4 regions of the Arthrobacter sp. Y3221160 genome follow, and region 1 is predicted to be linked to each of the others. Evidence: riboswitches for the same ligand, from Rfam matches in the RefSeq annotation. Region 1 holds a riboswitch; each other region holds the start of a gene.

Region 1 (3,471 bases):
CGGCCGTGGAGGAGTTCTTCCCCCAAACCGAGGCCGGCCTGGGGCACCAGTTCCAGTTCAACCTGGAATTGGAAGCGGCGTGGCAGGTGCTGGAGCGCAGCGTGGCGTTCCTCCGCCGCCACACCGGCTGATGCCGCCGGAGTTGACCGGCTCGCTACGAGGAGTGTTCTTCGGTGTCAGCATCACCCGGGGCCGGCGCCGATGCCTCCCCGGGCACCGCCGTCGTACGCTGGAAACCTGCCCAGCGAAGGGGGAACTATCAATGAACGACGCCGGCTCGCGCCTCATTTTCGGCTGCATGGGGTTGGGTGGGGGCTGGGGGAGCGGGCCGCTGGAAGCGGCCGACGTGGCCGCCGCGCACGCGGCCGTGGCGGCGGCGCTGGAGGCCGGGATCACGACTTTCGACCACGCCGACATCTACGCCCACGGCAAGGCCGAGGCCGCGTTCGGGCGGGTGCTGGCGGAAAGTCCCGAGCTGCGCGACTCGATCCGGCTGCAGGGCAAATGCGGCATCCGGCTGCCGGTCCCCGGCATGGTCGGGCACTACGACTCCTCGCGGGAAGCCATCCTGGCCCGCACCGACGAGAGCCTGCGCCGACTGCACACCGATCACCTGGATACGCTGCTGATCCACCGGCCCGATCCGCTGACGCCGGCCGAAGAGATCGCCGCGGCGTTCAACGAGCTTCGGATGGCCGGGAAGGTGCGCCGCCTTGGTGTCTCGAACATGTCCGGCGAACAGATGCGCTGGCTGCAGTCGGCGCTGGATGAACCGCTGGCGGTGAACCAGCTGGAAATGAGCCTGCACCGACGCGACTGGCTGGAGTCAGGGGTGCTGGTGAACCACCCGGAGGGACCGGGGATCAGCTTCCCGCACGGCACCTTGGAATACTGCGCCGCCCACGGGGTGGAGCTGCAGGCCTGGGGCGCGCTGGCCCAGGGCCGGTACAGCGGGCGTGCGGCAGCGGAGGCCGCGACACCGGATGCTTCCGCGCCCGCGGATGCCCCACCCCCGGCGGATCATGCAGCGGCAGCCCTGGTCACGGAACTTGCCCGGGACAAGGGGTGCCCGCCCGAGGCCGTGGTGCTGGGCTGGCTGCTGCGGCATCCGGCAGGCATCCGGCCGGTCGTCGGTACCAGCAGCCCGGACCGGATCCGGGCCTGTGCCGAGGCGGAAGCGGTTGGAGCATCGATGACCCGCGAGGAGTGGTACTCCCTGTGGGTGGCGGCCCGAGGCAGGCCGCTGCCTTAGCTGCCCGCGCCCGGCCGCGCCGGCTGCGGGCGGAGCCGGGACCATGCGTCCTAGACGAAGGCCGGCTGTTCCAACCGGCGGAACGCGGAATCGTGGAAGACCAGGGGCTCGTGGGTGCCGTCGTGCGTGGACAGTCCGTGCACCTGCAGCAGCACGACGTGGTGGTCCCCGGCCGGGACCTCCTGGTGCACCGAGCAGTCCAGCCAGAGCGCCGCGTCGTTGAGGAAAAGCGCGCCATCGTCCGTGCCGTGCAGGCTCAGGCCGGCAAAGCGGTCACCGGTCCTGGACGCGATCTGGCGGCAGACACCGTCGTGCCCGGTACCGAGCACCGAGACGCCGATCCGGTTGGCCCGGCGGACCAGCGGCCAGGTCCGTGAGGTGTTTTGCACGGCGAACATCACCAGCGGCGGCTCGAGGGAGACGCCCACGGTGAACGAGGAGGCGACGATGCCCTGCGGCTCGCCGTCGACGGTCGCGCACAGCGCCGCGATGCCCGAGGGGAACCGGCCGAAGGCGGAGCGCAACGTGTGGGGGGTCAGGTCATGGTGTAGCGACATGGCGTCCTTGGGGCTTGGGCGCATCCGCTGCGGCCGAGCTGCTGCGGGTGGATACGCGTACTTGCCTGCCGACATCCCCGGCGGGCCGAATCATCACCTGGAGCACCCCGCTACGGTAGAGGGTTGCCGGCCAACCAGCCAGGGCTGTGAAGTTGGCGCTCTTGATTCGTCTCCACGCTAAGAGCGGGGAAGGGCCTGGGTCAAACGCCGGTAACAGTTCGTCAAATGCAGCGTTTTACTCCCGGGCCACGCGAGGTGGCTTCTGCCCGACGGGCGGCCGTGCGACGGCTGCTGCCCCGAAGCTACTGTCCGACTGCTGGCCCCACGGCTACTGCGCCGCGGCGCCCGGGCGCACGGTCTGCTGCCGGAACGGATGCGCCGGGTACACGCCCAGGATGCGGATTTCCGTGGTGAAGAAGTCCAGTTCCTCGAAGGCATGGACCATGGCGGGATCGTCCGGGTGGCCTTCGACGTCCACCATGAACATGGTGGCGGCAAACTCGCCGCCCACCATGTAGCTCTCCAACCGGGTCATGTTGATGCCGTTGGTGGCGAAACCGCCCAGCGCCTTGTACAGCGCGGACGGCACGTTCCGCACGCGGAACACGAAGCTGGTCACGGCCGGACCGGGAAGTTCCTCGCGGGACGGGACCGGCCGGCGGTCGGCCAGCACCACGAACCGTGTGGTGTTCGTCGGATCGTCTTCGACCTTTTCCGCGAAAACCTCCAGGCCGTAGAGTTCGGCGGCCATCGGCGGCGCCAGGGAGACCTTGGTCGGGTCGTTCCATTCGGCCACCTCCCGGGCCGAACCGGCGGTGTCGCCTGCGATGACCGGAGTGAGCCCGAGCCTGCGGATCAGCTTGCGGCACTGGCCCAAAGCATGGATGTGGCTGTGCACCTCCCGGGCCTGCTCCACGGTGGCCCCGCGTACGCCCAGCAGGCTGAAACGGATGGGCAGGAAGAATTCCTCCACGATCTGCAGGGTGGTCTTCGGCAGCAGGGCGTGGATGTCCGCCACCCGCCCGGCGATCGAGTTGTCGATGGGGATCATGGCCAGTTCCGCCTCGCCGCCGGTGACGGCAGCGAACGCATCCTCGAAGCTGGCACACGGCACCGCTTCCCAACCGGGGCGCACTTCCAGGCAAGCCATGTGGGAGTTCGAGCCGGGTTCACCTTGGTACGCAATCGCTGGAGCCATGGGCGAAATTATCCCACCGGGGCGGGCCGGCGCTTCATTCCGGGCAACCGGGCGGCGTCATATAACCGGGACCGGCCCGCCAACCGCTTAGTACAGATGCGATTCCTGGGTGATGCCGTAGGGCACGTCGTCGCTCAGCTCCACCGTAAACTGCCCGGGGCCGGTGCGAGTGACCAAGATGCCGCAATCGCCGTCGATGGCGGCGAGCTTTTGCAACTCTTCGACCGCAGCATTCAGGAGATCGTGCGCTTCGGAAGCCGTCTGTGCGGTCAACGACTTGGTAGCCAGGGAAGTGGCCATGGTTCTGCCTTTCGTGGCCGGAGGTTTCCGCGCAGGAGAAACGCGGGATGGAAGCTTCCGGCCGGAACGAGCCTGCCATGCGGAACGGTGCATGGAACTTTACATTCTGCCATCCCAGATGACATCAGATGAATTTCGCACCGGCGTGGCGTGCGCCACACCCG
Region 2 (3,471 bases), 600 kb from region 1:
CAGCATCGTGCTCATCGTGCTGGCCGCCGCGTCGCCACTGGGCGTCATCGGCGGAACCGTCCCGCTGGCCATCGTCAGCGGCAACGGCGCTGGCCTTCCCTTCATCTACCTGCTGGCCATGGCCATCCTGCTGTTGTTTGCCGTCGGCTTCACCACCATGACACCGCACGTGCCAACGGCCGGCGCGTTCTTCAGCTACGTCGACAAAGGCCTCGGCCGCAGGGCGGGCCTGGGGGCGGCCTTCGTGGCCCTGCTCTCGTACCTCGCGCTGGAAGCCGGCGTCTACGGCCTACTGGCGCCGGCCGTCGACGAAGTGGTGCGCGCCTACGGCGGGCCGGCACTGCCATGGTGGGCATGGGCCGCTGCCGCCCTGGCCGCCGTCGCTTGGCTGGGCCACCGCAACATCGAGCTCTCCGGCAAGGTGCTGGGGGTACTGCTGGTCGCCGAGGTGCTGATCGTGCTGGTTTTGGACGCTGCCGTAATTTTTGGCGGCGGCGGTCGCGAGGGCCTGTCCACCGGGTTCGTCACTCCGTCGACCGTGCTGTCCGGGGCGCCCGGCATCGCGCTGTTGTTCGCCATCCTGAGTTTCATTGGCTTCGAGGCCACCGCCGTGTTTCGCGACGAGGCACGGGACCCGGACAAGACGATCCCGCGCGCCACCTATGTAGCCCTCATCGTGGTGGGCGGCTTCTACGCGCTCTCCAGCTGGCTGCTGATCAGCGTGTGGGGCGACGAGGGCATCGTCCAAAAGGCCACGGACGCGCCCGGCACCTTGCTCTCGGAGACTACCGCGCTCTACCTCGGAACCGCGGGCAGCCACGTCATCCAGGTACTGCTGGCCAGCAGCCTGTTCGCCTGCATCCTGTCCCTGCACAACATCAGCTCACGCTATTTCTTCCAGATCGCCGGACAGGGCATTTTCCCCGCCAAGCTGGCCGGCACGCACACCCGGCACCACTCGCCACATCTGGCCTCGGCCGCTTCGACCGGAGTGGTGGCCCTGTTCCTGCTGGCAGCCGTCGTGGCCGGCTGGGACCCGATCGTGCAGTTCTACACCTGGTTTGCCGGTTTCGCCTCCCTGGGCGTGGTGGTGCTGATGACGGTCACCAGCATCGCGGTGCTGGTCTTCTTCCGCCGGCAGGGCGCCCCGGCCCGCGACTGGAAGCGCTCCGTCGCCCCGGCTCTCGGACTCCTCGGGCTGCTGGCCATTCTGGGCCTGATCCTGCAGAACCTGCCCACCCTGGTCGGCAACAGTGTGCCGCTGGCGATCGCCGTCGTCGTCCTGATTCTTGTCTGCCTGGGGGCCGGAGCGGTGGCGGGATGGAAGCGGCCGCAGACCAAAGCCGGCTCCGCACCGGCGTCGTAATTCTTACCCCGCGTGAGGGAGGGCGCCCCGGCGTCGTAATTCTTACCTCGCGTGACGCGGGACATTTCCCTCCTGGCGCTCCCGGGTGTCCAATGGAGGGGTACCCATCCAGAGCGGCCGAGAGACCTGGCTTGTTGACGCCGCAGCAACCCCCTCCCTGAGGAAGGTGCTACCGCCAGGACCGATGGAGAAGCTCGATCTCTCGTTGGTCTTCCGTTGGCAGCCGCATGCCCGACGGAGGGCCGGCGCGGGCTCTTCTCATCAGAAAAGGAGCCTGACATGACCGTAAACAACCCGCAGCCCAACCCCCGGCGCCAGATTCGTTTCAACGCCTTCGACATGAACTGCGTGGGCCACCAGTCGCCCGGACTGTGGCGCCACCCGCAGGACAAGTCCGCCACCTACAACACCATCGGCTACTGGACCCACCTGGCCAAGGTGCTGGAAAAGGGCCTGTTCGACGGCCTGTTCATCGCCGACGTGCTCGGCACCTACGACGTCTTCGGATCCTCCAACGAGACCACGCTGCGCGCCGGCACGCAGGTCCCCGTGAACGATCCGTTCATGCTGGTCTCGGCGATGGCCGCGGTGACCGAGAACCTCGGCTTCGGCGTCACAGCCGGCACCGCCTACGAGCACCCGTACCCGTTCGCCCGCCGCCTGGCCACGCTGGACCACCTGACCAACGGGCGGGTCGGTTGGAACGTGGTCACCGGTTACCTGCCCTCGGCGGCACGCAACATGGGGCAGGAAGACCAATTGGAGCACGACGAGCGCTACAACCACGCGGACGAATACCTCGAGGTCATCTACAAGCTGCTCGAGGGCTCGTGGGAGGACGACGCCGTGGTCAAGGACGTGGAGACCGGCGTCTTCACCGACCCGGCCAAGGTCCACGAAATCCGGCACGAGGGCAAGTACTTCAAGGTTCCCGGCATCGCCATCACCGAGCCGAGCCCGCAGCGCACCCCGGTCATCTTCCAGGCCGGGGCCTCCAAGCGCGGCACCGAGTTCGCCGCCGAAAACGCCGAGGCGGTGTTCGTGACCTGCCCGACCAAGGAAATGCTGGCCGCATCCGTGAAGAAGATCCGCGACGCCGTGGAAGCGGCCGGGCGCGACCGCTACGACGTCCGCATCTACGCGATGCAGACCGTGGTGACCGGGCCCGACACCGCCGCCGCGCAGGCCAAATTCGAGGACTACAAGTCCTACGCGGACATCAACGGGGCGCTGGCGCTGATCTCCGGCTGGATGGGCGTGGACCTCTCCACCTACGGCCCGGACGACGTGATCGGCGGGAACGTGAAGTCCAATGCCATCCAGTCCTCGGTGGAGACCTTCCAGAAGGCATCCGGCGACAGCGGCAAGCCGTGGACCATCCGCCAGCTGGCCGAATGGGTCGGCGTCGGTGGTTTCGGCCCGATCACCGTCGGCTCCGGCGAAGAGGTAGCCGCCAAGCTCGTGGAGTGGGTCGACGAGACCGACGTGGACGGGTTCAACCTGGCCTACGCGATCACCCCGGGCACCTTCGAGGACATCGTGGAATTCGCCGTGCCGGAACTGCAGAAGCTGGGCGCATACCCCACGGAGTACGCGCCGGGGACCCTGCGCAACAAGCTCTTCGGCCGCGGCGACAAGCTGCCGGAGAGCCACCGGGCCGCCGGCTTCCGCCTGCAGAACGCGCTGGCCCACCGGGCGTAGGCCACGGCAGAACCATCTAAACAACGACGGCGGTGCGCCTGGCCCCACGGGGAGGCGCACCGCCGTCGTTCTCCGGTGCCTACATCTTCGCGTAGCGCGCCCGGGCGCCCATGTAGAGGCCGTAACAGATCAGGCCAACGGCGACGACGGCGAGTGCGGCCGGGCCGAAGGCCTGGTCACGCAGCGCCTTGAGCGCCCCGTCCAACCCCTTGACCTCCTGCGGGTCGTGCTGCACCGCGGCCACCGCCAACAGCAGCCCCAGCACGAACAGTGCCAGCCCCTTGCCCGCATAACCCACGACGCCGGTCCACGTCACGGCGGTGCCGGTGCTGCCCCTGGGGTGCCGTTTGAGGTCGTCCAGGAACTTCTTCTTCAGGCCCTTGTACACGTAAAAGACGCCGGCG
Region 3 (3,471 bases), on a different contig from region 1:
ACCGGGCGGAAGTGCTCATCGTCCTGGGACTCTCGCTCGGGCAGTCGGCGGTCTATGCCGTGGTGAACCTGCTGGAAAAAATGACCCGCGCTCCGCTGGCCTCGCAGACGACCACGCTGAACCCGGTGCTGAACGAGCGGGAGCTCTTCGATTTCGTGTACCAAATGCTCGGCATCGTCTTTGCGCTGGTGCCGGTGGCCTTGGTGCTGTTTTTGATGACCGTTCCCGGACGGTCGGCCTTCCGGGCGATCGGGTTCACGTTTTCCCGGCCCCGGCTGGACTTCGGCTTGGGCTTCCTGCTCGCGCTGGTGATCGGTGTCGGGACGCTGGGCGTTTATGCCGCCGGCCGGGCCCTGGGTATCACCACCGCCATTGTCCCGGCGGCCCTGGACGAATACTGGTGGACGGTTCCGGTGTTGATCCTGTCCGCGCTGCGGCATGCGGTCCTCGAAGAGGTGGTCATGGTGGGCTATCTCTTCAACCGCTTCGCGAGGTTCGGCTGGGGCATTTGGTCCGCGATCTTCGTCAGCGCCGCCCTGCGCGGGACCTACCACCTCTACCAGGGCATCGGGCCGGGCATCGGGAACTTCCTCATGGGTTTGGTCTTCGGCTACGCCTATACAAAGGCCAAGCGGGTGATGCCGCTGGTGGTGGCGCACGCGCTGCTGGATATTGCCGGTTTCGTCGGCTACACACTGCTGGGGCCGGCCATCGGCATCGGCACGTGAAACCGGCCGGGCAGCGCAGCGGCGCCCGGCCTTGCGATCAGGGCGCCGCTGCGGCGATCGACGACGTCGATCCTCTCGAAAGACTTACAGTTCGACGATTCCGTTGGCGGTTTCGAAGCGGACGGACAGGATGCCCGGCGTACCGTTCGGTGCCGTCCAGGCGACCTTGACGTCGTCCAGCAGGCCGTCGACCGGCGTGCCTAGCCAGTCCGCCACCCGCTCGGAAGAGCCGGCGATGGTCAGGCCGATCAGCTTGACCGTGGCGGGGCGGGCGTTGGACGGGTGCAGCGGTTCGGTGCCGTCATCCCAGCGCAACATGTAGGGCACCTGCGGGTCGGCGATGAGGCCCTTGATCCCGATCTGCTGCCAGCTCAGTTCCTGCCCATCCGGGAACTTGCGGTTGCCGGGAACCGCGTGGCGGCCCAGCCGTTCTTCGAACGGGGTCAGGTCGTCGACCGCCACGCACCAGCCCATCCAACCGCCGCCGGCTTCCGACCGCGCCCGCACTGCCTGGCCAAAGGGGGCCTTGTCGGAAGCGGGGTGGTCGAGCACCTCCACGACCTCCAGGTAGTGGTGGTCGGTGAGGGGGAAGATCATATTGCGGGTGCCGAAGCGGGGGTGAACCCCGCCCTTGACGGCGTCGATGCCCAGGGCTTTGGAGATCCGCTCTGAGGTGGCAGCCAGACCGTCGGGTTCAGCGGCATAAGAAACATGGTCGAAGCGCATGGCATTATCTTGGCACTTTGTGAACCCGCTCTCGACTTAGGGTGACCTAAGTCACTCAATTTGCGGCTCGTGGTGAACGCGCCGTTCCGGACAGCAAATCCGCCTCCCCGGCACGCGCCGGCAACAGTGACGAAGCGGACGGTCGGACAGGCGGTCCGGAGACCGGTGCCCAGTCATAAGGTGTCATATTGTTGCGGCCGCCGGCTTGTCTGCGGAGACTGGAGGCAGGTCATGAGTGCCAGCGCAAAACCCCGGTTTGCTGGCCGGCAACCCTCCAACCGCGGTGGGGTGCCCCGGGTGAAGACCAGGCAGCCGCCATAAGGCGGTGCGCAAGCGCGGGTCACACCCGGGACAGACATGCCGGCACGGCCGGATCCCGGATGGCCCCTTCCAGTGAAGGAGTTGCACCATGTCCAACGCCGATTGGTCCTTTGAAACCCGTCAGATCCACGCAGGGCAGGAGCCGGACGCCGCCACGGGCGCCCGCGCACTGCCGATCTACCAGACCACGTCGTTCGTGTTCCCCAGCGCGCAGAGCGCGGCCGACCGGTTCGCCCTGTCCGAACTGGCACCCATCTACACCAGGATCGGCAACCCCACCCAGGAAGCGGTCGAGACCCGGATCGCCAACCTGGAGGGCGGCGTCGGCGCCCTGCTGCTTGCTTCGGGCCAGGCCGCGTCGACGTTCTCCATCCTCAACCTGGCCGAGGCCGGCGACCACATCGTGGCCAGCCCCAGCCTGTACGGCGGCACCTACAACCTGCTGCGCACCACGCTGCCCAAGTTCGGCATCGAGGTCACCTTCGTCGAGGATCCGGACAACCTGCAGCAGTGGCGCGATGCCGTCAAGCCGAACACCAAGGCGTTCTTCGGCGAGGTCGTCTCCAACCCGCGCCAGGACGTGCTGGACCTGGAGTCGGTCAGCGCCATCGCCCACGAAAACGGCGTGCCGCTGATCGTTGACAACACCTTGTCCACCCCGTACCTGATCCGCCCGATCGAGTGGGGGGCCGACATCGTGCTCCACTCGGCCACCAAGTACCTCGGCGGCCACGGTACGGCGATCGGCGGCGTGATCGTCGACGCCGGCACGTTCGATTTCGCCGCCGACCCCGAAAAGTTCCCGGGGTTCAACACGCCGGACGACACGTACAACGGGCTGGTCTTCGCCCGCGACCTCGGCGTCAACGGCGCTCTGGGCGCCAACCTGGCCTACATCCTCAAGGCCCGGGTGCAGTTGCTGCGCGACCTGGGGTCCGCCATCTCGCCGTTCAATGCCTTCCTGATTGCCCAAGGGCTGGAGACGCTGAGCCTGCGCGTGGAGCGGCATGTGGCCAACGCTCAGAGGGTGGCCGAATTCCTGGAAGAGCACGACGACGTTGCCTCCGTCGCGTACCTCGGCCTGCCCTCCAGCCCCTGGTATGAGCGCGGCCGCAAGTACGGCCCGAAGGGGACCGGCGCCATCGTCGCGTTCGAAATCAAGGGCGGCATCGAGGCCGGCAAGCGCTTCGTGGACGGCCTTGAACTGCACTCGCACGTGGCCAACCTGGGCGATGTGCGCTCGCTGGTGATCCACCCGGCGTCGACCACCCACGCCCAGCTCTCGGCCGCGGAGCGGGTCGCGGCCGGGGTAACCGACGGGCTGGTCCGCCTGTCGGTGGGCATCGAGAACGTCAACGACATCATCGCCGACCTGGAGGCCGGTTTCCGCGCCGCCAAGGGTGCGGACGACTAGGCAAGCAGGTAGAGCGCAGCGTGACGATAGTGCAACCGCAGGAACTGGTGGAACAGGCGACCGACGGCATCCTGCGCCGGATGCCGGTTGGTGCGCTGGAGTTGGAAGCCGGCGGCTATCTGCCCGAGGTGGTCCTCGGCTTTGAAACCTGGGGCACCTTGAATGCGGACGCGTCCAACGCCGTCCTGATTCAGCATGCCCTGACCGGCAGCACGCACGTCGCACGCGGCTGCTCGGACGAGGACGGTTGGTGGGACGATCTGGTGGGCCCCGGTGCCACGA
Region 4 (3,471 bases), 580 kb from region 1:
GCGGGGGCTGCCGTCCTCGTACTCAAACCACAGGATGGAGGTCCCCAGGATGCCGCGCTCGGCCAGGTAGTCCTGCACGCCCGGCTCGAACACCCCGAGGTCCTCACCAATAACGACGACGCCGGCCCGTTCCGCTTCCAGGGCGAGGATGCCGATCAAGGCCTCGTGATCGTAATAAACGTAGGCGCCTTCGCTGGGAGGGCTGCCGGCGGGGATCCACCAGAGCCGGAACAGCCCGAGGATATGGTCCACCCGGATGCCGCCGGCGTGCCGCAGGACGGTCCGCAGCATGTCCCGGTAGGCAACATAGCCGGATTCGGCCAGGCGGTGCGGATGCCACGGGGGCTGTGACCAGTCCTGGCCCTGTTGGTTGAACATGTCCGGCGGCGCCCCCACGGAGATGTCGGGGGTCAGCACATCCTGCAGCGTCCAGGCATCGGCGCCGGTGGGATGGACGCCGACGGCGAGATCGTGCACTATCCCGATGTTCATTCCCGCATCGAGGGCGCTGGCTTGCGCCGCCTCGAGCTGCTCGTCGCACAGCCACTGCAGCCATTGATGGAACTCGCTGCGGTCCTTCAGCTCGCTCCGCTGTGCTTCGACGAAAGGGGCATCGGACCACTCCGGTGCCCCGGCCGGAACAGTTTCGGCCATGGCACACCACAGGGCAAAGCGCTCCAGCCCCTCGCCTTCCTGCGCGCGGAAGGCTTCGAACCGCTGCTGCCGTTCCGCGGACCGGGGCACCGCGAAGACCGTTTCCAGAGCCTGCAGCTTGGCCGCAAAAACCGGGTCGCGGTCCAGGATGACGGCGTCCAGGTTCGCGTCGTGGAAGTTGTTGGCCAGCGGGACGCCGCTGGCTTCGGGCACGTCCTCGACCCGCAGGTACAGGGGATTGACGAACCGGCGCGTGGAGGGCAGGTAGGGCGAGGGCTCCACCGGCGGTTTCGGCTGCGCCGCGTGCAGCGGGTTGATAAGGACGAACCCCGCACCCTTGGCCGCGGCCGTCTCGGCGAGGCTGGCCAGGTCATGCAGGTCGCCGATGCCCCAGGAGGACCGCGAGCGCACGGAGTACAGCTGTGCCATCAACCCCCACGTCCGGGGCAGGCGGTCCGCGGTGGTCAGGCGCCGCGGGGTGACCACGAGGGCGCACCGCGCCTCGCTGTCGGATGGCTCCGGGGCCGCGCCGGTCCCGGCCTGCATCACCTCCGGCATTTCCGGGGCCGCGCCGGTCCCGGCCTCCATCGGCTCGGATCTTTCCGCGGCCGCGCCGGTTCCGGGCTCCATCGACTCCGGCCGTTCCGCTACCTCCAGCGTGTGCCAGCCCAGCGGGATGTCCGCCGGCACCACCGCCGTGAAACGAACAGGCGGGGCACCTTCCGCATCCTCCGACCCGCCGGCCAGCACCTCGACGTCGCGCCGGGAGCCGTCCTCCAGCAGGATCCGGACCCGCGGACGGACGCCGGGCCGCGCATTGACCGGAACCTCGGTGGCACTGCCTTGGCGGACGACGACGGCGGGCGGCAGCGTGCGCTGCACCGGTGCCAGTTCAGCGGCCCGGAGGGAAGCCGTCACATCGTCGTCGGTGGCGCAGGGGACGTCCAGCGCGGTGAGGACGGAAACCAGCGTAGCCTCACTGACTGTTTTCTCGCCCCCATCCCAGCCGCGGAAGGTAATGCCAACGCCATGTTTCCCCGCGAGGCGCTGCAGCGCCGAAAGTTCAGCCATAGACCCAATCTACGGTGAACTGTCCGGACCCGGGAACGTCCCTCCTCGGCCGGGCCTGCGAAGATAGTGGCCGCAAGAGGCGAGCGCCGCCGTCGTACCGGGCCGCCGCAAGCCCGGGGCCACCGCAAGGCGTGCCGCCTCAGGGCCCGGGCGCCCACAGCCCGGACGCAACGCGGCTCAACATTTTTTGGTGCCGCGGCCGTTGGTTGCGAGAATGGACGGGACCATCCCGAGCGGTTGAGAGATCTGGCTCTTTGACACCGCAGCAACCATCCGGACGCCACCGGAAAGGTGCTACCGCCAGAAGCGATGGAGAGAGCGCAAGCAATCTTTGATCCGGACGGTGCCTGCCGGTGCCGCCAGGACCGTCATTCCGGGAACCCAAGTTTTGAAGGAGCAACCGCCTGATGGCTGAACGCACATTCGGTTTCCGCACCCGTGCCCTGCACGCCGGCGGCACGCCCGACGCCGAGCACGGTGCCCGGGCCGTACCGATCTACCAGAGCACCTCGTTCGTGTTCAAAGACACCGACGACGCCGCGAACCTCTTCGCGCTGCAGAAGTACGGGAACATCTACTCCCGCATCGGCAACCCCACGGTCGCCGCGTTCGAGGAGCGCATCGCCTCGCTCGAGGGCGGCATCGGCGCGGTAGCCACGTCGTCGGGCATGGCCGCCGAGTTCATCACCTTCGCGGCCCTGGCCGGGGCGGGCGACCACATCGTGGCCTCGTCCAAGCTCTACGGCGGCACCATCACCCAGCTGGACGTGACGCTGCGCCGGTTCGGCGTGGAGACCACGTTCGTCGACTCCAACGACCCGGCCGACTTCGCCGCGGCCATCGGGGAGAACACCAAGGCCGTCTACACGGAGATCGTGGCCAACCCGTCCGGCGACATCGCGGACCTCGCGGGCCTGGCCGCGGTGGCTCACGACGCCGGGCTCCCCCTGGTCGTGGACGCCACCCTGAGCACGCCCTACCTGATCCGCCCGATCGAGCACGGCGCGGACATCGTGATCCACTCCGCCACCAAGTTCCTGGGCGGCCACGGCACCACGCTGGGCGGCGTCGTCGTTGAATCCGGGCGTTTCAACTGGGGCAACGGCAAGTTCCCGCAGATGACCGAGCCGGTGCCCAGCTACGGCAACGTGTCCTGGTGGGGCAACTTCGGCGAGTACGGCTTCCTCACCAAGCTCCGGTCCGAGCAGCTGCGCGACATCGGCCCGTCGCTGTCGGCACAGTCCGCGTTCCAGCTGCTGCAGGGCGTGGAAACGCTGGCGCAGCGGATGGACGAGCACCTGGCCAACGCCCGCACCGTGGCCGAGTGGCTGGAAGCCGACGAGCGCGTCTCCTGGGTCAGCTACGCCGGGCTGCCCGCGCACCCGCACTACGAGCGGGGCCGGAAGTACCTGCCCAAGGGCGTGGGCTCCGTGTTCAGCTTCGGCGTCAAGGGCGGCCGCACCGCGGGCCAGAAGTTCATCGAATCGCTGCAGCTGGCCAGCCACCTGGCCAACATCGGCGACGCCCGCACCCTGGTGCTGCACCCGGGATCGACCACCCACCAGCAGCTCACCGCCGACCAGCTGGTGGCGGCCGGCGTGCCCGAGGACCTGATCCGCATCTCCGTGGGTCTGGAAGACGTGGACGACATTCTCTGGGATTTGGACCAGGCGCTGGCCGCCTCGCAGCAGGCCGGCGCCGAGCACGGCCCCAGCCGCGACCATGAGGACGCCGCGTTCGACAGCT

What was found. Region 1 has a riboswitch for S-adenosylmethionine ahead of AC5RWG_RS08440 (flavin reductase family protein). Riboswitches for the same ligand answer to the same signal wherever they lie in the genome.
Region 2: it holds a riboswitch for S-adenosylmethionine, as region 1 does, so the genes downstream of both, AC5RWG_RS11290 (LLM class flavin-dependent oxidoreductase) here and AC5RWG_RS08440 (flavin reductase family protein) in region 1, are expected to answer to the same signal.
Region 3: it holds a riboswitch for S-adenosylmethionine, as region 1 does, so the genes downstream of both, AC5RWG_RS13760 (bifunctional o-acetylhomoserine/o-acetylserine sulfhydrylase) here and AC5RWG_RS08440 (flavin reductase family protein) in region 1, are expected to answer to the same signal.
Region 4: it holds a riboswitch for S-adenosylmethionine, as region 1 does, so the genes downstream of both, AC5RWG_RS11215 (O-acetylhomoserine aminocarboxypropyltransferase/cysteine synthase family protein) here and AC5RWG_RS08440 (flavin reductase family protein) in region 1, are expected to answer to the same signal.

What each region holds. Positions count from the first base shown of each region.
Region 1 covers NZ_JBNHHU010000001.1:1,813,671-1,817,141, reverse strand. The annotation lists gene AC5RWG_RS08450 (alpha/beta hydrolase) at 1-131, shown strand, start outside; gene AC5RWG_RS08445 (aldo/keto reductase) at 263-1,252, shown strand; gene AC5RWG_RS08440 (flavin reductase family protein) at 1,303-1,809, opposite strand; SAM riboswitch class IV at 1,862-1,976, opposite strand; gene AC5RWG_RS08435 (prephenate dehydratase) at 2,138-3,007, opposite strand; gene AC5RWG_RS08430 (hypothetical protein) at 3,095-3,307, opposite strand.
Region 2 covers NZ_JBNHHU010000001.1:2,412,387-2,415,857, forward strand. The annotation lists gene AC5RWG_RS11285 (APC family permease) at 1-1,366, shown strand, start outside; SAM riboswitch class I at 1,468-1,557, shown strand; gene AC5RWG_RS11290 (LLM class flavin-dependent oxidoreductase) at 1,646-3,067, shown strand; gene AC5RWG_RS11295 (DUF1206 domain-containing protein) at 3,147-3,471, opposite strand, start outside.
Region 3 covers NZ_JBNHHU010000002.1:153,727-157,197, reverse strand. The annotation lists gene AC5RWG_RS13770 (CPBP family intramembrane glutamic endopeptidase) at 1-728, shown strand, start outside; gene AC5RWG_RS13765 (VOC family protein) at 813-1,454, opposite strand; SAM riboswitch class IV at 1,682-1,796, shown strand; gene AC5RWG_RS13760 (bifunctional o-acetylhomoserine/o-acetylserine sulfhydrylase) at 1,864-3,189, shown strand; gene metX (homoserine O-acetyltransferase MetX) at 3,270-3,471, shown strand, end outside.
Region 4 covers NZ_JBNHHU010000001.1:2,394,441-2,397,911, reverse strand. The annotation lists gene malQ (4-alpha-glucanotransferase) at 1-1,725, opposite strand, end outside; SAM riboswitch class I at 1,947-2,041, shown strand; gene AC5RWG_RS11215 (O-acetylhomoserine aminocarboxypropyltransferase/cysteine synthase family protein) at 2,133-3,471, shown strand, end outside.